4 regions of the Ligilactobacillus sp. MP3 genome follow, and region 1 is predicted to be linked to each of the others. Evidence: predicted binding sites of a transcription regulator. Region 1 holds the regulator's gene; each other region holds the start of a gene.
The links. The regulator CtsR, encoded in region 1, represses protease genes until heat stress. The targets are predictions, from matches to a motif close to TTGGTCAAAAAAGGTCAAANA.
Positions count from the first base shown of each region.

Region 2: the regulator CtsR is predicted to act here: its motif matches at 4,196-4,216, upstream of clpB (ATP-dependent chaperone ClpB).
Region 3: the regulator CtsR is predicted to act here: its motif matches at 4,631-4,651, upstream of NOU10_RS08770 (ATP-dependent Clp protease ATP-binding subunit).
Region 4: the regulator CtsR is predicted to act here: its motif matches at 4,676-4,696, upstream of ftsH (ATP-dependent zinc metalloprotease FtsH).

Region 1 is NZ_JANFQI010000007.1:4,751-12,423, reverse strand. Features, by position in the region: gene NOU10_RS06260 (DNA-directed RNA polymerase subunit beta) at 1-661, opposite strand, end outside; gene NOU10_RS06255 (ATP-dependent Clp protease ATP-binding subunit) at 905-3,403, opposite strand; gene NOU10_RS06250 (CtsR family transcriptional regulator) at 3,413-3,880, opposite strand; tRNA gene NOU10_RS06245 (tRNA-Pro) at 4,071-4,144, opposite strand; gene NOU10_RS06240 (dihydroorotate dehydrogenase) at 4,181-5,125, opposite strand; gene carB (carbamoyl-phosphate synthase large subunit) at 5,144-7,673, opposite strand, start outside.
Region 2 is NZ_JANFQI010000006.1:51,239-58,911, forward strand. Features, by position in the region: gene dnaE (DNA polymerase III subunit alpha) at 1-1,168, opposite strand, end outside; gene NOU10_RS05790 (YjzD family protein) at 1,315-1,500, shown strand; gene clpB (ATP-dependent chaperone ClpB) at 1,550-4,141, opposite strand; gene mnmA (tRNA 2-thiouridine(34) synthase MnmA) at 4,266-5,393, opposite strand; gene NOU10_RS05805 (DUF1831 domain-containing protein) at 5,506-5,847, opposite strand; gene NOU10_RS05810 (cysteine desulfurase family protein) at 5,860-7,002, opposite strand; gene NOU10_RS05815 (5'-methylthioadenosine/adenosylhomocysteine nucleosidase) at 7,018-7,673, opposite strand, start outside.
Region 3 is NZ_JANFQI010000015.1:4,071-11,743, forward strand. Features, by position in the region: gene NOU10_RS08745 (glycosyltransferase family 4 protein) at 1-710, opposite strand, end outside; gene NOU10_RS08750 (glycosyltransferase family 4 protein) at 713-1,912, opposite strand; gene ptsP (phosphoenolpyruvate--protein phosphotransferase) at 2,099-3,820, opposite strand; gene NOU10_RS08760 (phosphocarrier protein HPr) at 3,820-4,086, opposite strand; gene NOU10_RS08765 (hypothetical protein) at 4,345-4,539, opposite strand; gene NOU10_RS08770 (ATP-dependent Clp protease ATP-binding subunit) at 4,688-6,880, shown strand; gene NOU10_RS08775 (DUF1827 family protein) at 7,003-7,281, shown strand; gene NOU10_RS08780 (MucBP domain-containing protein) at 7,430-7,673, shown strand, end outside.
Region 4 is NZ_JANFQI010000005.1:128,306-135,978, reverse strand. Features, by position in the region: gene lysS (lysine--tRNA ligase) at 1-384, opposite strand, end outside; gene dusB (tRNA dihydrouridine synthase DusB) at 478-1,470, opposite strand; gene hslO (Hsp33 family molecular chaperone HslO) at 1,488-2,378, opposite strand; gene ftsH (ATP-dependent zinc metalloprotease FtsH) at 2,511-4,589, opposite strand; gene hpt (hypoxanthine phosphoribosyltransferase) at 4,730-5,269, opposite strand; gene tilS (tRNA lysidine(34) synthetase TilS) at 5,286-6,644, opposite strand; gene NOU10_RS05520 (S1 domain-containing RNA-binding protein) at 6,702-7,166, opposite strand; gene NOU10_RS05515 (septum formation initiator family protein) at 7,255-7,650, opposite strand.

The DNA of each region.
Region 1 (7,673 bases):
AGCTATCGCTATTAGATCCTAAAATTTCTACAATTTCATTATCAGAACCGTATCCCAAAGCACGGATAAGTTCTGTTAATGGAATTTTACGAGTACGATCAATACGTACATATGCTACATTCTTTGCATCTGTTTCATATTCTAACCAAGCCCCACGATTAGGAATTACAGTTGTACCGTAGTTAGTACGACCATTCTTATCTAATTCGGAGTTGAAGTATACACCTGGAGAACGAACTAATTGTGAAACAATAACACGTTCTGCCCCGTTAATAATGAATGTACCTTGCTTAGTCATCAATGGAAAATCACCAAAGAATACATCTTGTGACTTAATTTCACCAGTTTCATGGTTGATTAAGCGTAAAGTAACATGTAATGGTGCTGAATAATTAGCATCATGTTGACGTGCTTCTTCAACTGTATACTTTGGTTCTAAAAGTTGATAATCTACAAATTCAAGTGATAATTTACCTTGAAAATCTTCAATTGGCATAATGTCATCAAACATTTCACGAAGACCTTCATCTAAAAACCACTTGTAAGAATCAGTTTGAACTTCAATCAAGTTAGGTAGATCAAGAACTTCTTTAATTCGCGAGTAACTTCTACGTACACGGTGTTTACCGTATTTTACTAAGTGTCCTGCCAAGTTGTTCACCTCTCAAAAAATTTGCTGTGACTCGATTAATTTATTACAATTTTATTACATTTTTTATTTTTACCGGTTTTTTGGCAAAAAAAAGCAAAAACAGACAGAGACAAATTAAATTTGCTTCATACTATTTTTGCTTTTATCAAGTCTGCTATGGACAATATATCATAACAAACAATCAATTCACAGTTTTTCGCATTTATATATTTTAAATGGATATTCGGTATTTGTCAATACTAAATATAACTATTAATTATTTATTTTTTCTGCAGCTACTGGATTCTTAACTTTTATCGTTATTTCACCCTTTTTAGCACCTATTGTTACTGTTGCTCCAGTTTCGATATTACCTGCTAATAATTCTTCACTTAGTAAGTCCTCTATCTTATCTTGAAGGACACGTCTAATAGGACGAGCACCATATTCAGCATCAAATCCAGCTTCTGCAACTATATCTATTGCTGCAGGGGTTATTTTCAGATTAATATTTTGTTCTTTAATCCTATCTATAATATTCTTAGCCATCAATTTAACAATTTGATGAATTTCTTCTTTATTAAGCGAATGGAATACAACAGTTTCGTCAAGACGATTCAAGAATTCTGGTCTAAAAGTCTTCTTCAATGTTTCTCTAACTTTTGCTGCCATTGCTTCATAATCATCGCTGACATCTTTTGCACCAAAACCTACTGATTTTTCATCGCGTAAGGCTGTAGCACCTAAGTTAGATGTCATAATGATAATTGTATTTCTGAAGTCTACCTTTCTACCTTTAGAATCAGTTAAAAATCCATCATCCAATACTTGTAACAAGATATTGAAAACATCATTATGAGCTTTTTCAACTTCATCTAATAATACTACTGAATAAGGATTATTTCTAACCTTTTCAGTTAATTGTCCGCCTTCATCATATCCTACGTATCCAGGAGGAGATCCAATTAAACGACTAGTTGTGTATTTCTCCATATATTCACTCATATCAATTCTAATCATTGAATCCTCTGAGCCAAACATAGCTTCTGCTAAAGCTTTAGCTAATTCAGTTTTACCTACACCTGTAGGACCTAAGAACATAAATGAGCCAATTGGTCTTGTAGGATCCTTCAAACCACTTCTTGCTCTTCTTATCGCTTTACTTACTGCTTTAACAGCTTCATCTTGTCCTATAACTCGATTATGCAATATCTTTTCTAATCTAATTAGTCGGTCTCCTTCAGAACGATTAATTTGAGTCACTGGAACACCAGTCCATTCAGAAACAACTTCTGCAATATCTTCAGCCGTAACTTTTACACGATAGTTATTGCTATCCTCTTCATCTTTGTCACGTTGGATTTGCTTTTCAAGCTTTTCTTGAATCTTTAATTCTTCATTTCTGATTTCTGCAGCTTTTTCAAAATCTTCTTTTAACAACGCTTCTGTCTTCTCTTGAGAAAGCTCTGATAATTTCTTCTTTATTGCAGAAACTTTGTCCACTTTTTGTGCATTATTAATTCTTACTCTAGCAGCAGCCTCATCCATTAAATCAATTGCCTTGTCAGGTAAAAATCTTGAAGCAATATATCTTTTACTTAACTTAACTGCACTCTCTAATGCCTCATCTGTAATTTGAAGTTGATGGTGTTTTTCATATTTAGGACGTAATCCTTTTAGAATTGTCAACGCTACTTCTGGAGTTGGTTCATTAATTGTCACACTAGCAAAGCGTCTTTCCAAAGCTGCATCAGCTTCAACATATTTTTGATATTCATTTAAAGTTGTTGCACCTATTACTTGTACTTCACCACGCGCTAATGCTGGTTTTAAAATATTGGAAGCATCTATCGCGCCTTCAGCACCACCCGCGCCTATTAGAGTATGCATTTCATCAATGAATAAAATAACATTGCCATCTTCACGAATTTCTTCAATAATCTTCTTTAATCGATCTTCAAATTCACCACGATATTTTGTTCCAGCAACCAAAGATCCCATATCAAGCATCATTACACGCTTATTCTTCAAATTATCAGGAACTTCACCATTTACAATCTTTTGTGAAAATCCTTCTGCAACAGCTGTTTTACCTACACCTGGTTCTCCCAAAAGAACTGGATTATTCTTTGTCCTTCTACTTAAAATTTGAACAACACGCTTAATTTCATTATCTCTACCAACTACTGGATCAATTTGATCTTTACGCACCATTTCTGTCAAATCACGTGCTAATTCATCTAACGTAGGTGTACCATTATCCTGTTTCTTTTCTGATAACGCTAATTTCTTACGTGTTCTATTAGCTGTTGTTGCATCTACACCCATTGTACGATAGGTAATATTTTTCACCTTACGTAAATCAATATTCAGAGCTGCTAGAATACGTGAAGAAATAGTTTTATCATCTTCTAATAGTGCTAACAAAATATGTTCTGTTCCTACCTTTTCAACATTAAAAAGTTTAGCATGTTCTCTAGCACGCTCTAATACATAACGAGTCCTTGGGGAATATGGTAAATAAGTATCAGCGCCTCTACGTTGTAAATTACCGTATCCTACGATATGTTCAATTTCTTCTCGCACATCTACTTCAGTTACTACAAAACTTTGTAATACTTTAGCAGCTACGCCATTTTTTTCCATTGTTAGTGCTAAAAGCAAATGCTCTGTTCCTATTGCTTGATGCTTGAAGTAATTAGCTTGTTGTTGTGCAAGAACTAATACTTGTTTAGCACTCGGTGTATACCTTTCTTCCATAGCCATAACCATTACTCCCTTCTATTCTTCGCATCTCAATTGATTTAAGATACTTACCAAAATCCTTGCGCGAATCATATTTTCCATTTCAGCAGTCGGCAAATCCAAAGCTTGTCGGCTAATAGCAGCTAAGACATAATTTGCTTCTTTTCTAGAAAAGACGCCATCCTCGTATAAACTACTAATTAATTGGTAAGCCTGGTTTTCTGTAATTTCAGTGCCAATTGCAGAAATCAAATCATCTAAAACAGACTGATTCTCTGCCAAATCTACTTTTACAATCCGAATATAGCCGCCACCGCCACGTTTACTTTTAACAACATAGCCATTTTTCAAAGTAAAACGAGTTTTTATTACATAATTAATTTGTGATGGAACACAGTCAAATTGCTGTGCAATCTCAGACCGCTTTATTTCAATTCTTCTTGAATCAGCCAATATATCTTTCAAATATTGTTCAATAATATCTGAAATGTTACGGTTCTGCATAATTCTCCATCCTCTCTTGTAGGTTTGACCTACATTGACTTTTAGTCTATTATAAATGAATTTCGGCAACAAATGCAAAAATTTAGTATCTATTAACAATCAAAAAACTCTCTTTAAAGTAGTGCAAGAATTTTTTAATCCCTACTCTACTCAAAGAGAGTTTAACAATATTGTGTTTTTTAGAATCCTATCGGAAAAACAAGATTCGAACTTGCAACCCCATCGTCCCGAACGATGTGCTCTACCAAGCTGAGCTATTTTCCGAGTACAGATTCTATTATATTACTTTATTTTTACTTATTAAAGCTTGAACGCTCCACGTTTTTTCACATTTAAACGTAATTCCTCAAGACTTTCAATTCCCAATTCTTCCATTCTTTTTGGAAGTTCTTCAATTAAATGTGGACAAATCATAGAATCATGGAAATGTGCAGTTCCAACAGCAACAGCTGAAGCACCAGCCATATACATCTCTAAGACATCATCTACTGTTTCTACTCCGCCCATTCCAATAATTGGCAAATCAGTGTTTTGAGCGACTTGATAGATCATTCTAATCGCAATTGCTTTTACAGCTTTTCCAGATAAACCACCCATAATGTTACCAAGTACTGGTTTACCTGAAGCTACATCTATATGCATTCCTAAAACTGTATTAATCATGCTTATTCCATCTGCTCCACCACGCTCTACAGCTTTGGCAATAGCCACTATATCTGTTACATTAGGTGAGAGTTTTACATAAACAGGAACTGTTGAAACTTCCTTAACTTTCTTTGTTAATCTTTCAGCAACTTCTGGAACAGTTCCAAATGCCATACCACCCTCATGGACATTAGGACAAGATATATTCAGTTCTAATGCATTAACCATTCCTGATTGTGACAACTTAGTAGCTACTTCAACATAATCATCCTCTGTTGCTCCACCAACACTTCCAATTATTGGTAGTTCAGGATATTTTTCTCTTAAAGTTGATAACTTTTCAGACACTACTACATCTACACCAGGATTAGTAAGACCAACTGCATTTAAGACTCCATCTTCAATTACTGATATTTTAGGATCAGGATTCCCGGTTCTAGCTTCTGGAGTAGTAGTTTTTATAACCAATGCTCCTAATGTATCCAAAGAATATTTATTAGCGCTTGGAACATCGCCAAAGCCAAAAGTTCCACTAGCAGGCATGATAGGATTTTTTAATTCTAGTCCAGGCAATGATACTGCCAATTTTTTTGTTTCCATGATAAATTCCTCCATTAATTAAAGTGAGTTAGTAGCAAATGAACGATTTTCAAGTGCTTTTAATAATGCATCTGCTGTATTTAATGATGTTAGCAATGCAATATTATGCTCGATAGCTAATTGACGGATTACAAACCCATCCGATGCTACTTCTTGATCATGACTCATAGTATTGATTACTAAATCAACACCATCATTAACGATCAAATCATGTAATGAAGTTTCATTACCAGTATCTTTACCTAACTTATCTACAGTTTGTACAAACAAACCATTTTCACGTAAAAATTGACTTGTTCCTTCAGTTGCAAACATACGATAACCTATCTTACTAAATCTCTTAGCAAGTGGTAATACAGCATCCTTATCTTTATCTTCAATTGTTAATAGCACGTTTCCATTATCTGGTAATTCCATCTTAGCACCTGTAAATGCTTTATACAGTGCTTTTTCAAAGGTGTAGTCACTACCCATAACTTCACCTGTAGACTTCATTTCAGGTCCTAAGAAGCTATCAACATCTGCTAACTTACTAAATGAGAATACTGGTGCTTTAACATGTACCATATCACTTTCACGGTATAAACCACTTTGATATCCTTGTTCTGCTAATGATTCTCCTAGAATTACTCTTGTTGCAACTTGTGCCATTTCAATTCCAGTAATCTTACTTAAGAATGGTACAGTTCGACTAGCACGAGGATTTACTTCTAACACATATGCTTCGTTGTTATGGATAATAAATTGAATATTCATAATACCAACACACTTTAATGCGACAGCTAACTTTTCAGTTGCATCCACAATTTGTTGCTTTATATTTTCATCAAAGCTTTGAGGTGGATAAACAGCCATAGAATCACCACTGTGGACGCCAGCATGTTCAATATGTTCCATAATACCTGGAAGTAATACGTCTTTACCATCACAAATCGCATCTACTTCACATTCTAGACCTGACAAGTAAGCATCTACGAGAATTGGGTGATCAATTTCTGCAGGAGCATTTTGTGCTAAATAATCTAATAACTCTTGTTCATTGTTAACAATTTCCATAGCACGACCACCTAAAACATAACTTGGACGAACTAATACTGGATAGCCAATTTCTTCTGCACAAGCAATAACTTGTTCTTGAGTGGTTGCTGTTTTACCAATTGGTTGTTTCAATCCTAAATTCTTAATTGTTTGGTCAAATAGTTCTCTATCTTCAGCTCTATCCAGATCTTCAACTGTTGTACCTAAAATCTTTACACCATGTGCTTTTAATCCAGCGGCTAAGTTAATCGCTGTTTGCCCACCAAATTGTACAATTACTCCCATTGGTTGTTCTAAATCAATCACATTTAAAACATCTTCAAGTGTTAAAGGTTCGAAATACAATTTATCAGAAATCGAGAAATCTGTTGATACTGTTTCAGGATTAGAATTCATTACAATTGCTTCATATCCTAATTTTTGGATAGCCTTAACACTGTGTACAGTTGCATAGTCAAATTCTACACCTTGGCCAATTCTAATAGGACCTGAACCTATTACAAGCACTGACTTTTTATCAGATTTTTTACTTTCATTTTCTAAGTCATATGAGCTATAGAAATAAGGTGTACTTGAATCAAATTCTGCTGCACAAGTATCTACCATCTTGTAAACAGGTAGCAATTTATGTTCTTTACGTAAATTTCTTACTTCATCTTCTGTAGTACCCCATAACTTAGCAATTGTGTAATCACTATATCCATAACGTTTTGCACGTTTTAAAACATCTAAATCTTCTTTATTTTGAGAAAGTTCACTTTCTAACTCTACAATTTGTTTTACAATATCTAAGTAATACAAATTAATCTTGGTTAATTCGTGTACTTCTTCAATTGTGTAACCCCTACGAAATGCTTCTGCTATATAAAATAGTCTGTCATCTTGTGCGTGGAATAATTTTTCTTCTACTTCATCATCAGTTGCAGATTGTGCTTTAGCAGAAATTAAATCTTTTTCGTCAATTTCTAATGAGCGAATTGCTTTTTGTAAAGCTTCTTGAGCACTACGTCCAATAGCCATTACTTCACCAGTTGCCTTCATTTGAGTACCTAAACGACGATTTGCACGAGTAAATTTATCAAATGGCCAACGTGGAATCTTAGCAACAACATAGTCAAGAGCGGGTTCAAATTCAGCAAATGTTGTTCCTGTAACAGGATTTTTAATTTCATCCAGTGTCAATCCTACAGCAATCTTAGCTGCTAATTTAGCAATAGGATAACCTGTTGCTTTAGAAGCTAATGCTGATGAACGTGATACACGAGGATTTACTTCAATAACATAGTATCTATAACTATTAGGATCCAAAGCTAATTGAACATTACATCCACCTTCAATTTTCAATGCTCTTATTAATTTCAAAGAGCAGTTACGCAACATCTGATATTCTCTATCTGATAAAGTTTGAGTTGGAGCAAACACGATAGAATCACCTGTATGTATACCAACTGGATCAAAGTTTTCCATTGAACATACTACCATCGCATTATTATCAGCGTCTCTCATTACT
Region 2 (7,673 bases), on a different contig from region 1:
ATTCAATGATAGTATCTCTTTTTATATCAGGAATATCTAAGTCAATATCTGGCATTTGAGCACGTTCTTCATTCAAAAAACGTTCAAAAATCAAGTCATACTTAATAGGATCAATATCAGTAATATATAAGGTATATGAAACTAAAGAACCAGCTGCTGATCCTCTACCTGGACCGGTTAAAATATTATTTTCATGAGCAAAATTTGTCACGTCCCAAACAATTAAGAAGTAATCATCAAATCCCATGCGATGAATAACTGATAATTCATAATCTAATCTATTCTGATATTCTTCTTGGTTCTTTATATTTTCTTCCGCTATTCTTTTAGCTAATCCTTCTTGACATAATTTTCTTAAGAAATCTTCTGAATTTAAGCCATTAGTTTCTTTAAAATGGGGTAACTGTGTTTTAGGAAAGTTTAATGTTAAGTTACATTGAGCAATCACATTAATTGCATTTTGATATGCACTACTTAAATAATCTGTACCTAAGCGCTCATATTCCTCAGGTGTATGTAGATAATTTCCATCATTTTTAAAATTCCAATTCGGATTAACATTTTCACCAGTTCCTATGGCTTGTAATACCTTAGTACTAAAATAATCACGTTCTTTTAAGTATTTAACTGGTGTTAATAAAATCGTCTCTAATTGTAACTTCTCAGCAGCCATTAAATCATTATTTATAGCATCTCTATCATTAGGGTTAACACCATAATAAATTGTCTCGGCAGCTGACACTAATGTTTGTAATTCTGTCACTTGATCACTTATTATGTCATTTACCGTTAGATACGATGGATTCAATACAACAATTACATCCTGTAAATACTCTGTAATATCTGCTAATTTAAAAATATTTTTATAGTTCTCATCTACTGCAGTTAGTCTCTTTGAAGAAATATTCATCAAATTTTGATAACCATTACTGTTCTTAGCAATAAAAATATACTCATCATCGCTAGATTGTAATGTAATACCAATAATTGGTTTAATTCCTGCTTTAACACATTCATGATAGAAGTCCAAAACGCCATACATTGAATTTATATCTGTCAATACCAGAGCACTGTATCCCAATTCTTTTCCTAACTTTACATACTCTGAAATTCTCAATGGACTTTGCAACAAACTATATGAACTTAAAACTTGTAAGGGAGCATACATAATATCTCTCCTTTCCTACAAAATACAATTTCATTATACTTAAAAGATATCAACTTTACAAAATTATAGATAAGATACACAAATATTACATGTAAGTTCTTTAAAATTGTGATAGAATAACTTAGTATAGATATGAGGTGTTGAAAATGGGTAAACAACTTACAGTCCTATTTTGGGGCTTTATCTATGGTGAAGTTATTGGTTATATCATTTCTGCTTTAACTGGTGTTCAATTTGACTGGTTAGCAAGTGGTGTAATTTGCATGATTGGTGGTTTAATCGGTATTAACTGCTTGAACTACTTTATCAGCGATAAAAAAGCTTCAAAATAGTTTATATCAAACAAAAAGTGTGTGAACGTAAAATTCACACACTTTTTTATTATGCTTGAGTTATAAATTTTAATTGGTTATCTACTAAAGTTACCGTTACTTTAGAATGAGGTAGAATTTTCCCAGCGATTATTTCCTTAGCTAGCGGCGTTTCAACGTTATTAGTTATAAATCTTTGCAATGGTCTTGCACCATAAGCTGGGTTATATCCTTCTTTAGCAATCCACTTCTGAGCATCTTCATCAATACCTAACGTAATCTCTTGACTTTCTAACCTGTCTGACAATTGATGAATGAATTTTTCAACAATCTTTTGTACAGAATCCATTGTTAATGGTGTAAACATCAAAATATCATCAATACGGTTTAAAAATTCTGGTTTGAAATGTGCCTGTGTTAGTTGCATGACTTTCTTCTTTATTTCAGGAGAAATTGTACCATCTGTAGAATCATTTTCTAGCAAGAACTCTGAACCTAAATTAGATGTCATGATTAAAATTGTGTTCTTAAAGTTAACCGTTCTTCCTTGACCATCAGTTAAGCGTCCATCATCTAGAACCTGTAATAAAATGTTGAAAACATCTGGATGAGCTTTTTCAACTTCATCTAACAAAATAATAGTATAAGGATTGCGACGAACAGCTTCTGTAAGTTGTCCACCTTCTTCGTATCCTACATAACCAGGAGCAGCACCAACTAATCTTGAAACTGAATATTTTTCCATATATTCTGACATATCTATTCTTACCATATGGCTTTCAGAATCAAATAAATTCTCTGCTAAAGCCTTAGCTAGTTCTGTTTTACCGACACCTGTTGGTCCCAAGAACAAGAAAGATCCCAGTGGCTTGTTAGGATTTTGCAAACCAGCTCTAGATCTTAAGACTGCATCAGAGACTGCATCTACAGCTTCATCTTGGCCTATTACACGCTTATGCAAATTATCTGCTAAATGTAAAAGCTTTTCACGTTCTCCTTCAACCAATTTACTAATTGGAATACCAGTCATTCTACTAATTACTTCTGCAATTTCCTTATCAGTGACAGACTCTTCAACCATCCATTCTTTAGGACGTTCACTATTTTCCAATTGTTGTAGTTCTTTTTCTAGTTGTGGAATCGTTGCATGTTGTAACTTAGCAGCCTTTTCTAAATCATAATTATTTTCAGCTTCTTCTAATTGATGACGAGCTTTATCTAATTCAGATTTCTTATCAGATACTTTTTGGATGTCTAGTTTTTCATCTTCCCAACGTTGACGAAGTTTATTAGCTTTTTCACGCAAATTGGATAATTCGGCTTGTAACTCCTCTAAGCGTTTCTTAGATGCAGCATCTGTTTCTTTCTTCAAAGCAGCTTCTTCAACTTCCTCACGCATTAACTCGCGAGTTACTTGATCTAATTCATTAGGAACGGAATTCATTTCTACACGTATTTCAGCACAAGCTTCATCGATTAAATCAAGGGCTTTATCTGGTAAAAATCTATCTGTAATATAGCGATTGGATAGAGTTGCAGCTGCTACTAAAGCATTATCATGAATACGAACTCCGTGATGAATTTCATAACGTTCTTTTAAGCCACGCAAAATGGAAATTGTATCTTCAACAGTTGGCTCCTTAACAAGTACTTTTTGGAAACGTCTTTCAAGAGCTTTATCTTTTTCAATATATTCTCGGTATTCATCCAAAGTAGTGGCACCAATTAAATGTAATTCGCCTCTAGCTAACATTGGCTTCAATAAGTTTCCAGCATCCATCGAACCTTCAGTCTTACCTGCTCCAACTATATTATGAATTTCATCAATGAAAAGTAGGATCTTTCCTTCGCTTTTCTTCACTTCTTTTAATACATTCTTTAATCGTTCTTCAAATTCTCCACGATATTTAGCTCCAGCAATTAAGGAACCCATATCCAAAGAAATTATAGTCTTATCTTTTAGGTTATCTGGAACATCATTTCGAACAATTCTCTGTGCTAGTCCTTCAACAATAGCCGTTTTACCAACACCAGGTTCACCTATCAAAACTGGATTATTCTTAGCTTTTCTTGATAAAATTCGAATAACATCGCGAATTTCTTCATCACGTCCAATAATAGGATCTTGATTACCATTTCTAACTTCTTTGTTTAAATTTACTCCGTACTTTTCAAGTGATTTATAGCCTTTTTCCTGATCTTGACTTGTCACTCTTTCTCCTCCTCGATAATCAGCTACAACCTTGCCTAACTGATTTTTTGTTAATCCAGTTTGCTTTAAATATTCTGTTAAGGGATTGTACTCTAACTCCATTAAAGCTAACATTAAGGTATCTACAGAAACATAAGTATCTTGATTGCCTTTAGCTATTTCTTGTGCTTTTTGCAATAATGAAAAAAGTTGCTGACTTATTGATTGTCCATATTGAACATTACCACCTTCAACAACACTAACTTTATCTAATTCGCCATCAATAAAGTTTTCGAAGGCCTGTATGTCTAAACCTGCTTTTTTATAAATCTCGGCAGCTATTTCTCCAGGTTGGACTAACACTTTAAATAATTCATTAATTCCAATTTCTTGATGCTTTCGGTTAATTGCCACCTTTTGCGCTTCTGCTAAACTTTTTTGAACTTCAGTTGTATAATTTTCGTTATCCATACTTATCAGTCCTTATAATATATTTCATCTCCTACATTATATCATCTTTTTTAAACTTTGACTAAGTTTGACCTTTTATTTAAAAATAAAGAGGATCACTTAATAGCAATCCTCTTTATCAAAATTATACGTATTGTAATAATTTACTTTCCTTATATGCGTGGTCAATAGTTCCACTACCTAGACATTCTTCACCATCATAAAATACAACTTCTTGTCCAGGAGTAATAGCACGTACAGGTTCGTCAAAAATAACTTCAACCTTTGTACGATCTTCATTAAATTTAACTGTAACGCCTGTATCCTTTTGGCGATAACGGAACTTAGCTGTACAATGGAATTCATCACCGCGATCAGAAATATCGTCAACAAAACTTAACTTTGAAGCATCTAAACTATTAGCATATAAATGTTCATTGTGGTAGCCTTGTCCTACTAATAAAGTATTTGTCTTCAAATCTTTACCGATAACAAACCATGGTTCATTACTCTTGCCATCGCCACCAATACCTAAGCCTTTACGTTGACCAATAGTATAGTTCATCAAGCCAAAATGATTTCCCTTTACTTCACCGTCAAGAGTTACCATTTCACCTGGTTGAGCAGGTAAGAACTCACCTAAGAATTTACTAAAGTTACGTTCACCGATAAAGCAAATTCCAGTTGAATCTTTCTTTTTAGCAGTTGCTAAACCTGCTTCTTCAGCAATTCTTCTCACTTCTGATTTTTGTAAGTGTCCAATTGGGAACATTACTTTTTGTAATTGTTCTTGTGAAAGCTGACTCAAGAAATAAGTTTGATCCTTGTTATCATCTGCTCCACGTAGTAAATGCACTCTGCCATCTTCATCACGACGCAATTGTGCATAGTGTCCCATTGCAATATAATCTGCATCAATAGACATTGCGTAATCTAAGAAAGCTTTAAACTTAACTTCTTTATTACACATAATATCAGGATTTGGAGTACGTCCATTTTTATATTCATCAAGGAAATATGTGAATACTCTATCCCAATATTCCTTTTCAAAGTTAACTGAGTAATAAGGAATACCAATTTGACTAGCAACTTTAGCTACGTCTTGATAGTCTTCTGTTACTGTACAGACACCACTATCATTCTTATCATCCCAGTTCTTCATAAATACACCAACAACGTCATATCCTTGTTGTTTCAATAAGTAAGCAGAAACTGAAGAATCAACTCCACCACTCATTCCTACAACGACACGAATTTGACTCTTGTCTTTCACAAAAAATCACCATCATTTCAATATATTCTGAATTTCACGATTTGAAGGTCGTTTTTGTTCAGTAAGCTACATTATAGCTATTATTACCATTAATATCAAGCATAAATACATCCTAAACTTCTTCTAGGATTTTCCTTTCCTTTAAATCATTAATGATAAATTCTAATTGTTCAATATTACCTTGGTTGTCATTACCTTTAAAAATATTTACTTCGCGCATTCCATTAGCTGTTAAAGTAACCATCTTAAAGTTCTTCATGTCAGCTTGAATTGCGACTTTTAATTTATATCCTTGATTGAAAGGAGAATATGGATCTAATGAACGTTCTAATTGAAATTTACCACCCTTAGACTCTATAAAGCCTGCATCGCGTAGTGGAAATCTCTTAACATTAGTAGAAAGTTTGTATGTCTTTGTATCTCCTAATATTTTTGCTGTTGTGCCATATGCCATAATAAATCCCCTCTATTTCTTAATAATTTTTACTAACGTCTCAATCAAGTAATCAATGTCCTCACTAGTATTATTGATTCCAAAACTAAAACGTAAGGATTCAGCAACTCTTGGACTATCTTCACCATACATTGCTACTAAAACATGAGAAGGTTCCAATGAGCCAGCTGTACATGCTGAACCAGCAGCTGCTGAAATCCCACTTAAATCAAGGTTAGTTAGTAAACTATCACTAGCAAAGCCTTTAAACCAGATACTAATAATTTGAGGTAATTGATTTTCTTCGAGATGCCCATTAATCTCAAAGTCAATTCCATTTTCCTTTAATCCATCCACCAATTGATGTTTAAAAGATAAGTATTTTTGGCGATGTTCTTCTTTTACTTCTGCTGGTAATAAACTAACAGCTTCTGCAAAACCTGCAATCGCCGGTACATTCTCAGTTCCTGCACGACGCTTTAATTCTTGATCTCCACCTTTGATCAAGGATGGAAAATTAATTCCATCTCTGCGATATAGAAATCCTAACATTTTAGGACCATTCAATTTATGTGCAGACACTGATAATAAATCAACTTTTAAATCTTGAACATCTATATCAAGTGCACCATAAGTTTGAACTGAATCTGTATGGAACCAAGCATTAGTTGGAGCAACAATTTCACCTATTTCCTTAATAGGAAGATGACTTCCAACTTCGTTATTCCCCATCATAATAGATACTAAAATTGTGTCTGGCCTGATAGCTTGTCTTAGATCATCTAAATTAATTTGACCATACTCATCAACTGGAAGATAAGTAACTTCAAAGCCTTCTTGTTCTAAATATGCCATTGGTTTTAGAACTGCTTCATGTTCAATTGCTGTAGTAATCAAATGACGACCTTCATTTTTTCTAGCCACCGCTGTTTGGATAATAGCAGTATTGTCACTTTCTGTACCGCCACTAGTAAATACAATTTCATTGTCATTTTTAGCGTTAATTGACTCAGCTATTACGTGACGACTATTATCTAAGATAGCACGTGCTTGACGACCATAATAATTTACGGCAGAAGCGTTGCCGAAAGTATTGGTCATAGTTTCAGTCATCTTCTCAATAACTTTTGTAGCCATTGGAGTTGTGCCTGCATTATCTAAGTAAATATACTTCAACTTTCTCACCTTACATTATTTTTCTAAAAAGTTTAAAATCATATTTGCTGACTTTTTACCAGCTTCTATGATAAATTCATCAAAGCTTTGCCCAGCATCTTCATCGCCAACATCAGACATCGCACGAATAATTAAGAATGGTACTGAGAATTGATAAGCAACCTGAGCGATTGCTGCTCCTTCCATTTCACAAGACAAAGCTTCCGGATAAATTTCTTTAATTGCTGCAATTTTTTCGCTAGAAGATACAAATTGATCACCAGTAACAATTAAACCTTCTTTAGCCACCAAATTAGATTCTTTGGCTGCTTTAGATATTGCTTCTAATAAATCTTTATCTGCAGTATAAATTTGAGGTTGTTGTGGTAATTGTCCTGGTTTATAACCAAAAGCAGTTGCATCTGCATCATGATAAGCAGCACCTGTAGAAAGAACTACATCACCAACATGTAATCCTTCGCCAATACCACCAGCAGAACCAGAATTGATAACAGCATCTACTTTATAATTAGCAATTAACAAACCAGTTGTCACACCAGCTTGAACTTTACCAATTCCGGAGCGAGTAAGTACTACTTCTTTTCCGTTGATCGTACCACTATAAAAATCAATTCTACCAATTGTATCTTGTTTTTTATCTTCTAATTGTGCCACTAAAGATTTTATTTCTT
Region 3 (7,673 bases), on a different contig from region 1:
TTATAATACTCATTCATTTTATTCCTATCAACTATTCCCGGAAATTTCAAATTTGCAGGAGGGTTCTTTATAACTTTTTTTAGTTCGTCATATCCATCAGTAATAGCTCCAAAAGAAAATCCACCTACCCAAACAAACTGTATTCCAGGATTTAGCTTAGCTAATTTTACAAAGTCAGGTACTCCCTTACGTTCTTGTACTTGTCCTACACCAACTATTGTAAATTTATTATCTAAATTCAATTTCTTTCTCAAATTCTCTTTTGAATCTGAAATTTTATAAAAAGTATCACTGGATACAAAATTAGGTATATAAGTTATCTTTTCTCTCTTTATTCCATAAGCCGTCAATTTCTCAATAAATGATGGATTAACAACTACTAGCTGATCCATTCTTTTATAAAAAGAAATTATATACTTAAAAAAAACTTTTTTCGCCAACCAAGGCAATTTTAAACTTCCATCTATCGTTTCCGGCAAAAAATGTACATATCCAATTTTGCAGCCTCTTCCCGGAAGAAAAGTAGATAAATAAAATTGCGGATCAATAGTGTGATAATGACTAATATTTACACGGTTAAATTTATTAATCTCTATATTAAGTTCTTGTGAATAATATTTTTTTAATAAATTTATTAACTCTGTATATGCACTTCCAACACCTTGTCCTTTAACCTTAGTTGCCGAAGAAAACATCCCTATCTTTATCAAAATTATCTTCCTTTCGCTTTGTTCAGCTCATCAGAATTAAATCTTAATTTCTTTTTCATATCAAAATCTAGCATGCATTTTTCATAAAAAGAAACAACTTTTCTCCCAAAATTATCTGCAGAAATACTATTCAACAATTCTTCTCTCGGTTTAGAATCATTATATTTTTCACCATTTAATAGATAATCAACAACCTTGTTAACCAATTCATCTTCACCTGTAAAAGTCATACCTATACTTGCATCTGTCAAAATTGAATCTGTATATGGACTATGAGTAGTAATTACTTTTGTGCCTGAAGCGATTGCTTCTATATAGGTCAATCCTTGTGACTCTGATACTGAAGTTGAAACGAAAACATCAGCTGCCTTATAGTAGCTACCTACTTCATCATTGTTAATTTCTCCAGTAAAAATAACGCTATCAGTTAAATTCATATCAGATACCTGTTGTACTAAACTCTCCCTAGCAGGTCCATCACCACAAATCATCAACTTAGTTGCTGGAACTCTAGCTAAAATATCGGGCATAGCATTTAGTAACTTATCTATATTTTTTTCAAAAGCCAATCTACTCAAAGTTAGTAGTAAAGGTTGCTCTGGATTTATTTTATATTTTTCCCTAATATTTTCATTCGTACTTTTAGAAAATTTAGAGATATCTACTCCAGTTGGAATTATTTCAATAGGTTCATCAATTCCATATCGTTCTAATGTCTCTTTAACTCTTAAGCTAGGTGCTACTATTCCCGACATGTGGTAACAAAAAGATTTAGACATTTGTTTAACGTGATAAGGCTTTAATAATCTTCCTTTAGCCACATAATGTAGATAGTCCTCATACATTGTATGATAAGTATGTATGCATGGAATTTTCAAATTTTTAGCAACAAACTTTCCAATTAATCCCATTGAAAATTCTGTTTGAGTATGAATAATATCTAAATTTAATTCTTTAGCTACTTGATAAGCATGAAAAAGTCCCCTTACAGCAATACGTCTATCTGTAAATGAGATGAATGGAATACTTGAAAAGCGAAAAATATTACGCTCATAAATACTTTTATCAACATTAGGATCAGTTGTCGTAAAAATATATGCTGTGTGTCCCTGTTTCTCTAATTGTTCTCGTAACGTTTTGATAGAGGTCGCAACACCACTTACTTGCGGATAGTAAGTATCCGTAAATATTCCGATATTCACATATATCCCCCTCTGTCATTTTATAGTCATTGTTAATTATATGTTTTTAACAAAACCATTGCAATTAAAACCCATAATTTGATCAACAAATATCCCAAATTTTACAAATAATTTACAAATAATTTACAAATAAAAAAGCTCAAGAAGGTATTCCCCTCTCAAGCCTTTCATATAAATTATACTAGATTATTTTGTGTATTGATTTACAAGTTCTACAACTTCATCAGCTGTTTCGCAATCATTAACTGCTTTATCAGCTAATTCTTCCATCTTCTTAGAATCTAGTGTCTTCAACAAACTACGTGTCTTCAAAATTGAAGTAGCACTCATTGAGAATTCATCTAAACCTAATCCTAATAAGATAGGAACAGCAACTTGATCTCCAGCCATTTCACCACACATACCAGTCCATTTACCTTCCTTGTGTGATGCTTCAATTGTGTTCTTGATCAATCTCAAAATTGAAGGATTATATGGTTGGTATAGGTATGAAATCTTTTCATTACCACGGTCAGCAGCCATAGAATAACCAATTAAGTCGTTCGTTCCAATACTAAAGAAGTCAACATACTTAGCCAACTTATCTGCAACCATTGCAGCAGCTGGAACTTCCATCATCATACCTACTTCGATATCATCAGATACTGGAACACCATCTGCAACAAGTTTTGCTTTTTCTTCTTCAAAGATAGCTTTTGCGTCCTTAAATTCTTGGACAGTAGCAATCATTGGGAACATGATAGCTAAACTACCATAATGGGATGCACGCAATAAAGCTCTTAATTGTGTGCGGAAAATATCTTGGCGATCTAAAGAAATACGAATAGCTCTATATCCTAAGAAAGGATTTTGTTCTTCTGGTAATGGAAGGTATGGTAATTCCTTATCTCCACCAATATCCATTGTACGAACAACAACTTGCTTACCATTCATACCTTCAACAGCAGCTTTATATGCTTTAAATTGATCTTCTTCAGATGGCAATTCGGAAGCATCCATGTAAAGAAATTCAGAACGGAATAATCCGACTGCTTCTGCACCATTATCATTTGCACCTTCAACATCCTTAGGTGTACCAATGTTTGCAGCTAATTTAACTTCTTTACCATCTGCTGTAACTGACTTAGCATCCTTCAATAACTTCCATTCTGCTTTTTGATCAGCAAAAGCCTTAGCTCTAGCTTTGTAATCTTCTAATTCTTCGTCAGTTGGTTCTACTAGTGCTTGTCCATCTAAACCATCAATAATAACCATTTGACCTTCAGAAATTTCACTTGTAGCATTACCAGAACCTACAACTGCAGGAATTTCTAATGTACGAGACATGATAGCAGAGTGAGAAGTACGTCCGCCAATATCTGTGATAAATCCCTTAACAAAATTACGATCCAACTGAGCTGTATCGGAAGGAGTTAAGTCATGAGCAACAATAACTACTTCTTCATTAATTAATGCAGGATTAGGGATAGATACTCCCAACAAGTGACCCATAACACGCTTAGTAACATCGCGAATATCACCAGCACGTTCTTGCATATAAGCATTATCTTCCATTGCTTCGAACATTTGAATGAACATATCAGTTACACTCTTCAAAGCAGCTTCAGCATTTACTTTGTCATTTTTAATTTTATCGTTAATTTGTCCAAATAATTCTGGATCAGATAAAATTGTCAAATGAGCTTCAAAAACTTGTGCTTCTTCAGCACCTAGATTTTCAGTAGCTTTTTGCTTAATGACTTCAAGTTCTTGTTTGGAAGTTTCAACAGCTGCACTTAAACGTTCGATTTCAGCATCTGGATTATCAATAGTTTTTTCTTCAAATGATAAATCAGGTTGAACGAGCATGTAAGCTTTAGCAGCTGCAATACCATCGCTAGCTGCGATACCGTTTAAAACCTTAGTCATTATTCAGCTAAACCTTCCTTTTTCATTGTTTCTTCAATAGCAGCAATTGCTTCTGCTTCATCTGCACCGTCTGCAGAAATTACAACATCAGCATTTTGGCCTACACCTAAGGACATAACACCCATAATAGACTTCAAGTTTACAGACTTGCCATTGTATTCCAATGTTACATCTGAGTTAAATTTGCTTGCTGCTTGTACCAACAATGTAGCTGGACGTGCGTGAATACCTGTTTCTGCGATTACGTGAAATTCTTTCTTTTCCATTATTAATCAATCTCCTTTGAATAAGTAAATATATGTGATTAAGAGTCTTGTTAAGAACACGTTTACATTAACGATATGCAAACGATAACAATCTCGATACTATGATAATAACATGAAAACCTTAGTAAGACAAGACTTACTTCATTTTAAATTTATACATATTTTTTAGGTATTTTTACTGTTAAATAACTATCTTTACTGATTTATACTTAAAATATACTTGCTAAAATCATTATCATGCACAAAACACAATTAATACTAAATTAATTTGGATTCCTTACTATAAATATAGGTAGCTCCCCCACCTCGTTTAGCTGTTCCAACAATATTCTTTCTATGACTATAATTCATAAAAGCTTTTTGAAAATCCATGAATTCTTCTGTATTTATTTCTAACTTATCTAGTGTTCCTTCTCTAAGTTCGTCTAACAATGCAGTATAATCTTTTTCCATAAAAATCACCTCGCGCACAAAATTATAACATATATTTTATTCAAGTCTTTATACTTGAACTTTATACCTAACATTGTATAATGAAGTCATTAAGGTCAAAGTTGGTCAAAATAACTTTGATATGTTGATAGAAAGGTCGTGAAAATCTATGTTATGTCAAAATTGTCATAAAAATCCTGCGACAATTCACTTAACAACTAATTTAAACGGTCGCCAAACCTCTATTGATCTTTGTCAAAATTGTTACCAAGAAATCAAAAATGAAGCTAACGGCTTTAATAATATCGGACAAGATCCATTTGGTTTTGGTAGTTTAGATGATATTTTCAGAGCTATATCTAATCCTAATTTTTCTAACCAACAAAGTATGTCTCAAGAGCCACCTACACAAAGTGGTCGCATAGGTGGAAATAACGGTAATCGTAATGGTGATTCCTCTATTCTGGGACAATATGGATTAGATTTAACAGAAGAAGCAAAAAATGGTCAAATCGATCCAGTTATTGGACGTGATAAAGAAATAGCCAGAGTAATTGAAATTCTAAATAGACGTACTAAAAATAATCCTGTTTTAATTGGTGAAGCTGGTGTTGGTAAAACTGCTGTTGTTGAAGGACTCGCCCAAAAAATTGTTAATGGCGATGTTCCTCAAAAACTAATCGGAAAAAAAGTTATTCGTCTAGATGTTGTTTCTTTAGTACAAGGAACAGGTATCCGCGGACAATTCGAACAAAGAATGCAACAACTAATGAAAGAATTGAAACAACAAAAAGATGTAATCTTATTTATTGATGAAATTCATGAAATTGTTGGTGCTGGTAATGCAGAAGGCGGAATGGATGCTGGGAATGTACTCAAGCCATCTCTTGCTCGTGGAGAATTCCAATTAGTCGGTGCTACTACCCTAAATGAATTCAGAACAATTGAAAAAGATGCAGCGCTCGCTCGTCGTCTTCAACCAGTTCAAGTTGATGAACCTAGTGTCGAGGAAACTATTAAAATTCTAAATGGTATTCGTAATAAATATGAAGCTTATCATCATGTAAAATATACTGATGAAGCTTTAAAGGCTGCTGTAACTTTATCTAATAGATATATTCAAGATAGATTCTTACCTGATAAAGCAATTGATTTATTAGATGAATCTGGATCTCGTAAGAATTTAACAATTCATGCAACTGATCCAAAAATTATTGAAGAACGCATTAAGAATGCCGAAAATCAAAAACAAGCTGCACTAAAAGAAGAAAATTATGAAAAAGCAGCTTACTATCGTGACCAAGTATCACGTTTTGAAAAGATGAAAGACAATGCTTCAGATGAAGATACTCCAGTTGTTACCGAAAAAGATATGGAACGTATTATAGAAGAAAAAACTAACATTCCTGTTGGTGAATTAAAAACTAAGGAAAAAGAACAACTTCGTGATTTAGGCTCTTCACTTGAAAAACATGTTATTGGTCAAGATGAAGCTGTAGATAAGGTTGCTCGTTCAATTCGAAGAAATCGTATAGGTTTCAATAAATCAGGACGTCCAATTGGTTCATTCTTATTCGTTGGTCCTACTGGTGTAGGTAAAACTGAAACAGCTAAGCAATTAGCCCGCGAGTTATTTGGTACTGAAGACTCAATGATTCGATTTGACATGAGTGAATACATGGAGAAATTCTCAGTTTCTAAATTAATTGGTTCTCCTCCTGGATATGTTGGCTATGAAGAAGCTGGTCAATTAACTGAACAAGTTCGCCGTCATCCTTATAGCTTAATTTTGCTTGATGAAGTTGAAAAAGCTCATCCTGATGTAATGCATATGTTCTTACAAATTCTTGATGATGGACGTCTAACTGATTCTCAAGGAAGAACAGTTTCATTTAAAGATACTATCATCATTATGACAAGTAATGCTGGTAGTGGCGATTCTGTAGTATCAGTTGGTTTTGGAGCTGAAGCAAATGGTTCATCTCATTCAGTTATTGATAAATTAACCAAATACTTTAAACCTGAATTCTTAAATCGTTTTGATGATATCATTGAATTTAATCCATTGTCTAAAGATGATTTAGTCAAAATTGTTCGCTTAATGCTAGATGATGTTAATAAAATGATGGCTGATCAAAATATGCATATTGATGTTAGTGATAAGGTCGCAGATAAACTTGCAGAATTAGGTTATGATCCTAAGATGGGTGCTAGACCACTTCGTCGTGTAATTCAAGAACAAATTGAAGATAAAATTGCTGATTTTTATCTTGATAATCCAAATGTCCAAAATTTTGTTGCTGATTTAGATGATAATGGTGATATCGTAATTAAATCTAAGTCTGAAAAAAATGAAGATTAATTTCTTAAGAGAGTTAACTTTTTAACTCTCTTTTTTTATGCTTTTTTATTCAATATTTTTGATAAAATTAATATATTTAGCTATAATATAATTAGAGATACAGGAAAGGTTCGGTGATTATTATGATGCATTTAGTTGATGTAACTGCTAGTCATGCTAAAGACATTCAACGTGAATTAGCAGCCACCCCTGTCCACTTCATTAAAGTTTATACTTTAGGAAATTCACGTGTTGTATATAAGAAAAAGCATGGATTTTCTGAAATTGTAATTTCAAATAAATTACGTGGAATAACTGACAAAGAAATAAATTTTGTTGTTGAAAAACTTTTGAAGAATGACGCTAAAAATATAGAGATTACTAAACAAAAGAGTTTAGTTGAAATCATCGTTAATAACTAATTCATATATAACTACTACTTATTAGCCCCAGATTGATATTTTACATCAAATTTGTCGGGCTTTTATTATTTCACAAATTCATTTAAAATCTTGTTTATTTTAATGATATAATAGAAGATAATAGTTCTTCATGAAATGAGGTGAAATAATGGCATTCTTAGACTCAGTAAAAAACTTGATGAAGTTTAATAAAAATAATGAAACAAAACAAAAAAATGATATATCCACAGTTGAAAAAAGTGATCTCTCAGATAAAAATAAAGAACCTATCACTAAAGTTGGACATAACGCTACTTTAATCATCATATATCAAGACGATCGTGGTCAAAGTCTGACTACTCCACAAATTATTTCTGGATATATTGGCGAAGAACTTCATTTAAGATTCAAAG
Region 4 (7,673 bases), on a different contig from region 1:
AAGCTCACCCATATCAGTCTTGATAACATCACCAGTTACACCTAAGAAATCTCCTAAATCTGAACGTTTAAAGATATGGTACATTTCTTCGCCAACTTCATCTTTACGAATGTAAAGTTGCATTCTACCTGTCTTATCTTGTAGATCAGCAAAGCCTACCTTACCTTTACCACGCTTTGCTACCATACGTCCTGCGATTGTAGCCTTAACATCTAAGTCAATTAATTCTTCTTTTGTCTTATCTTCAAATTTGTCGTGTAATTCTTTGTTTAAGAAATCACGCTCAAATCTATGACCGAATGGATCAACGCCTTCATCACGCAATTCTTGCATCTTTTGACGACGAACTCTTAACTGATCATTCATTGATTGTTGATTAGCCATTTAAAATCCTCACTTTCTCAATAATTTATACACTGCTCTTTATTATATCATAGTCAACTGGACATATTAATTACAATATTAACAAAATATCCACTAAACAGCTTGACGTGCTAATGTATCTGCTAAGAAATTATCAAAAATATCGATCATTTCTACTTCTGTATCTGCAGAATTTAAAGCCGCTTTAGTACGTGCGGAACGTGGGATTCCTTTCAAATAATATGCAGCTTGAGAACGGAATTCCTTTGGCCCAATAACTTCACCTTTAGCTTTAACTAAACGATGTAAATGTTCCTTAGCAACTTTAATCTTTTCTGCAGGTGTAGGTTCTTCCAAAATTTCTCCTGTTTCAAGGTAATGTGTTGTTTGCTTAACAATCCAAGGATTACCTAAAGCTGCACGACCAATCATTACTGCATCTGCTCCAACTTCATCCAACATCTTCTTAGCTTCTTCTGGTGTACGAACATCACCATTCCCCATAAATGGAATCTTAGTTAAATGATCAGCTACTTCTTTTAAAATTCCCCAATCTGCATGTCCTGTATATAATTGCTTTCTAGTACGTCCATGCATTGCTAATGCTTTAGCTCCACCTTCTTCTGCTGCTAATGCATTTTCAACAGCTAAAATATGATCTTCATCCCAACCGGTTCTCATCTTAACTGTTACAGGCTTACCTATAGAACTAGTAACTGCATGAACCATTTCATAAATCTTATCTGGATCTAAAAGCCATCTTGCACCAGCATCAGTCTTTGTAACTTTAGGAACTGGGCAACCCATGTTTATATCGATAATATCAGTCGCAGTATTTTCTGCCACAAATTGAGCAGCTTCAACTAAAGTTTCTTTGCTACCACCAAAAATTTGGACACTAACTGGATGCTCAGTTGGATCAACAAATAGCATATCTAATGTTTTCTTATTTCTAAAATGGATTCCTTTGTCAGAAATCATTTCACAAACAACTAAACCTGCACCAAATTCCTTACAAATCATACGAAAGGCAACGTTTGTAACCCCAGCCATAGGAGCTACTACAACTTGATTAGGGATAACTATATCACCAATTTTCCATTCCATTATTCTCTTCCTCCATTTTAAGCTTGATTAGCTTCATTCATGATTTTAGTTAATTCTTTTTCATTAAATTCGTATTTTTTCCCACAAAAATGGCAAACTGCTTCTGCACCTTTATCTTGTTCTATCATTTCTTCAAGATCTTTTTTAGGTAAACTTGCTAGTGCTTCAGCAAATCTTTCTTTTGAACAATCGCATGCATATGCTACTGGCATTTTCTCAAGAATTTTTACTTTGTCTTTTGGGAAAAGTGTATACAAAATTTCTTCAGGAGTCTTACCATCTTTACGCATCATTTCAGATACTAACGGTATTTCTTGTAACTTCTTTTCAATTTCATCTAAAATCTCATCACTAGCTCCTGGTAAAACTTGAATCATAAAACCACCAGCTACACCTATTGTGTTATCATCTTCAACAAAAACAGATAATCCTACGGCTGATGGAATTTGCTCTGACTTAGCTAGATAGTAAGTGAAATCTTCACCTAACTCACCAGATACAAGGGGCACTTGTCCTGTAAAAGGCTCTTTTAATCCTAAATCTTTAGTTACTGATAAAAAGCCTTGGGTACCTACTGCGCCTTTAACATCAATCTTATGTTTTTCATTTAAAGGCAAATGCACATGTGGTTCATGTACGTATCCTTTGACTGTACCTTTAGCATTACCATCTACCACAATAGCCCCAATTGGTCCATCGCCATTGATTTTTACGGTCATTTTTTCATCACCAGATAGTTCCGATGCTGATAATAATAAAGTACCTATCAAACTTCTACCAAAAGCAGCTGAAGCAGCACTCCAAGTATCGTGTAATTTTTGTGCTTCTCCTACAGTTTCAGTAGCATCAACTGCATAAGCTCTAATCGCTCCATCATATACTAAGCTTTTAACTAAATAATCAGACATTTTTCTTACCTCTTTATTTTTATACACAAATTACATACTAACAAATTGTAGTCAATTTTTCTATTATTATCTTTTTTATTTTGTCAAATAAAAAATGGTACTGACAGTTTAAAACCACCAATACCATTTTTGTTATTCATCTTTCTTATCAGAATCTTCATCTGATTCATGAGGATAGAACACTTCTGTTTCTTTATGTTCCTCATCTTTTTCAGCTAATTGTTTTTTAGCTTCTCTACGTTCAACAGCTTGTTTTGCTTCTTCAAAAGTTGCTGCCTTTTCACTAGGAAATTCATCTTCGTTTTCTGCTGGCATCTTACCTGTCTTATACAAACTCAAGATTTGTTTTTCATCTAGAGTTTCATGTTCAAGTAATGCTTCAGCGATTACTTTATGTTGTTCTCTATGAGCTTCGATAATTTCCTTAGCTTGTTGCATACCTTCATTGGCAATACGTTTAACTTCTTCGTCAATGATATTAGCTGTTTGTCCAGAGTAACTATGTTGACCATTGAATTCACCAGGTTGCATATTAGCTTGACCTTCATATTGAACAGGGCCTAACTTGTCACTCATACCAAATTCTGTAACCATTGCTCTAGCTAATTGAGTAGCTTGTTGGAAGTCATTAGAAGCACCAGAAGATTGTTGACCAAAGATAATTTCTTCGGCTGCACGTCCACCCATCAAACCAGCAATTTGTTCCTTAAGGTTCTTCTTGGACATCAACATTTGATCTTCTTTTGGTAACATGATAGCATATCCGCCAGCACGTCCACGAGGTACGATTGTAACCTTATGAACTACACGTGCTTCATTTAATACTAAACCTACAATTGTATGTCCAGCTTCGTGATATGCCACTGTTTCACGTTCATGCTTACTAATTACACGATCACGCTTAGCAGGTCCTGCAATAACTCTATCTTCTGCTTCATCGATATCAGATGCATCAATTTCTTTCTTATCACGACGAGCAGCTTGTAATGCAGCTTCATTCAATAAGTTTTCTAAGTCAGCACCAACAAAACCAGGTGTTTGCTTAGCAATCATCTTCAAATCGACATCTTTTGCTAAAGGCTTGTTCTTAGCGTGAACCTTCAAAATAGCCTCACGACCCTTAACATCAGGACGACCTACTAAAATCTTTCGGTCAAAACGACCTGGACGTAGCAAAGCAGGGTCTAATACATCAGAACGGTTAGTAGCTGCCATAACGATGACACCTTCATCACCTTCGAAACCATCCATTTCAACTAACATTTGGTTAAGTGTTTGTTCACGTTCATCATGTCCACCGCCCATTCCGGCACCACGACGACGACCTACCGCATCAATTTCATCGATAAAGATAATAGATGGTGCGTTCTTTTTAGCATTTTCAAATAAGTCACGCACACGACTAGCACCAACACCGACAAACATTTCAACGAAGTCAGAACCAGAAATTGAGAAGAATGGTACACCAGCTTCACCAGCTACAGCTTTAGCAAGTAAAGTTTTACCAGTTCCTGGAGGTCCTTCCAATAGCACACCAGATGGAATTCTAGCACCTAAAGCTAAGAACTTACGTGGATCACGCAAAAATTCTACAACTTCAACTAATTCTTGCTTTTCTTCTTCAGCACCAGCTACATCTGAAAAACGAACTTTATTGTTCTTTTTGTCAATAGGCTTAGCTTTGGATTTTCCAAAGTTCATAACACGGCCACCGCCGCCACCTTGGCCAGCTTGACCCATCATCATGTAGAAGAAGAAAATGAAGAATAGAATTGGAACTACTGAAATTAAAAGTTGAATCCAAATACTACTAGATTCTTCTTCTTTAGCACTATTTTTTATTTTATTTTTTTGTGCATACTCTTGAATTTGTTTTACAGTCGAGTCATTCGTCAATACATTAGTTGTAAAACCAGTTGATTCATCCGCACCACTAGAAGCAATTCCGGCAATACCACTCGAACCAGATGATTTCTTAGCATGACGATAAGTACCCGTTATTTTGTACGTACTTCCAGAAGGTTGCATCGTAAAATCTTTAATATTATTCTTCTTCAATTCTGTTATAAATTGACTAGATTGAATTTGTTGTGTCTGCATACTTTGGCGACTACCAAACATATAATATAAGACACCCATAATACCCAAGAATACTACGATATAAAAGAAACTATTTCTAAGAAGTCCGTTACCATTCCTGTTGTTATTCATAACGTTCCTCCATATCCAAGGATTAAAGAGTCACTTATCACCATTAAATAAGCACTCCATTGTGAATATAATAGCATAATTAATAAATTTTGACTATTATTGACTATTAATTTCACTAAAATAAATTGTTTAAAATTTTATTAACCTTCGTAAACTTCAGGCTTCAAAATTCCAACATATCCTAAGTTACGATAGCGACCTGCAAAGTCTAAACCGTAACCTACTACAAATTCATTAGGAACTTCAAAACCTACATAGTCAGGCTTAACTCCTTCAACACGACGTTCAGGTTTATCAAGTAAAGTACAAATCTTAACAGATTTTGCATTGCGATGCTTAAATAGTTCAACTAAACGTTGTAATGTACGACCTGTATCGATAATGTCTTCAACGATTAAAACATCTCTTCCAGTTACAGATGTATCTAAGTCTTTAATAATTTTAACTTCACCAGATGATTCTGTTCCTTCTCCATAACTAGAAACGTCCATAAAATCTAATTCTAAATATGTATCGATTTCACGAATAATATCAGTTGTGAACATAACAGCACCCTTAAGAACACAAACTACTAATGGATTTTTACCTTCAAAATCCTTAGTAATTTGCTTTCCTAGTTTTTTAGTAACTTCAGCGATTTGTTCTTTACTGTATAAAACTTCTTTGATGTCGTTGTTCATAAGATTAACCTCTTTCTTATTTTTTTCTAAATACTAGTATGTAATGAATTTTAGCATTTTGTGGGGCCAGTGACAAATCAGTTTTTTTTGTTTCTAAAATCCAATACACTTCATTTTTATTTTTTGTAATTAGCCAACTCTTATTTCTCTGTTCACTTGGAATTTTTTTATCAATAAAAACTTTTTTAATTTTTTGATTTCCAAAGCTCATTTTTAGTGAATCACCCGGTTGTCTATGTCTAATTACCCAATTTTCATTATCTTCTACAACTAGAGTTTCATCTCCAGGCATTAGTTCTATTTCATTAATCTTAAATAAGCCTATCTTTTTTCCTTCTTCTAAGTTGTGCCATTGATTCAATTTTAATTCAAAATTTTCTTCTAGATTTAAACTAGTAGTACTTTTAATTCTTATTCCTATTTCGAGATATTCATGATAGAATTCAAATTTTTCATTCAAATCAAACTTTGCTTGAGGTTTCTTCTCATCATTAAGCATCGCTAAAATTTGCTGTACCTGTGTTTCTTTGATTTCTAATCCTTTTACTTCTAAATATCGTTCAAGTAGAATACGTTGCCATAAGGGACTTTCTTTAACAAATTTATCATAGTCCAAAGTTTCTTCTTTAGAAATCTTATTCAGTTTCACATCAGCTACTTCTTGAATTGCTTGTAAATTATTTGTTAATTGCTGAGTATATTCTAATACATGCTTTAAAAATTCTGGATTTTCTGCTTTTAATACTGGAATTATATGATGTCGTAACCTATTTCTTTGGTAGTCATCGCTTTTATTAGTTTCATCCTCATAATATTTAATCCCTAATTGTTTAGCATAATCATAAATTTCTTTTTTATTAAAAATTAACATGGGACGAACTATTTGATAATCCTCTCTGAAAATGCGTACAGATTGAATTGCTTGTAATTGTTGAATATTCCCACCTCGAATTAATTTCATTAAAAAAGTTTCTGCTTGGTCATCTCCATGATGCGCCGTTACCAAGTACTCAATATTATTTTCTTTTAGGACTTTTTCAAAAAAGTTATATCTAACTTCTCTGGCTGCAGCTTCAATGCTTTGTACAGGATGTTCTTCTTTTTCCCACCTGTATACATATAAAGGAATATTTCGTGCAAAACAAAACTCTTTAATAAATTTTGTTTCTTCTTTGCTTTGCTCTCGTAATTGATGATCAATATAAGCGACATTAATTTCTACATCTAAAACTTTACTCAATTTCAACATTCCTGATAATAAGACCATAGAATCTACACCTGTAGAAACTGCAAGCAATACTTTTTTATTGGAAATTTTTAAATCTCTAAGTCGCTGTAATAATTGATTTTCAAATTTTTTTACATTCAACTTTATCACTCACTTCAAAAAAATAAAAAGGCAAGAAGTAATTACCTCTTGCCTTTTGTTGTATTAGCTGCGACGACCGCCACGACCGCCACGTTTTCCTTCTGTATTACGTTTCAAGGAAGTCAATCTATCTTCACTTTCCTTCAAAAATCCAGCTAATAAGGAATCGAAATCTTTCTTCTTTTCTTCATGCTTTGGCTTAAAAGAAGTATTATGATTTTTCTTTACTTTATCCCTATTATTATGTTGTTCGTGATTATTGTTACGACGTTGGTTGTTTTGTTTTTGAGGTTTATCTACTGCTTTCTTGATTGAAAGACCGATCTTACCATCATCACTGACAGATAAAACTTTAACAGTAACTTCATCACCAACGGATAAGACTTCATGGATATCTTTAACAAAAGTATTGGATACTTCACTAATATGAACTAATCCTGTTTTCTTATCCCCTAAATCAACAAATGCACCAAAATCTGTAATTCCTGAAACTTTTCCGGAAAGTTTAGCTCCTACTTCAATCGACATAAAAATTGTCTTCCTCCTCGAAATTCTATACCTCTCAGTATATCACGCACTAAATATTATTAATACTACTAAATTAAACTTTTTTTAATTATTGCCCAATATTTTTTGTAACATCTGTTGGTAAGTTATAAATTATTTCGTTATCTTTAGAATAGGAGTACTTTTCTCGAATTAATTTTCTTAAATAATCTTCATCATTTAATTGCTTAATCTGCTCTTTCAAATCAGCATTTTTAGCTTTTACTTTTTCTAACTTCTTATTAGCTTCTTCCGTTTGAACATTAATATTTTGGGTTTGATAGTGCATTGTAATGAGTCTTATTCCAAACACTATTGTTAATATTATAGTTAAAGAAATAATACTTACTCTAAACAATCGATAATGTTGATAGTGTTTAGCTTTTAAAGCAGCATTTTTACTTTTAGCTTGTTGCTTACGAAAATAATCATTATCCATGATAGTAATCTTTGATCTTTTCTTCACTGACTATCTAGCCCCTTCCATTC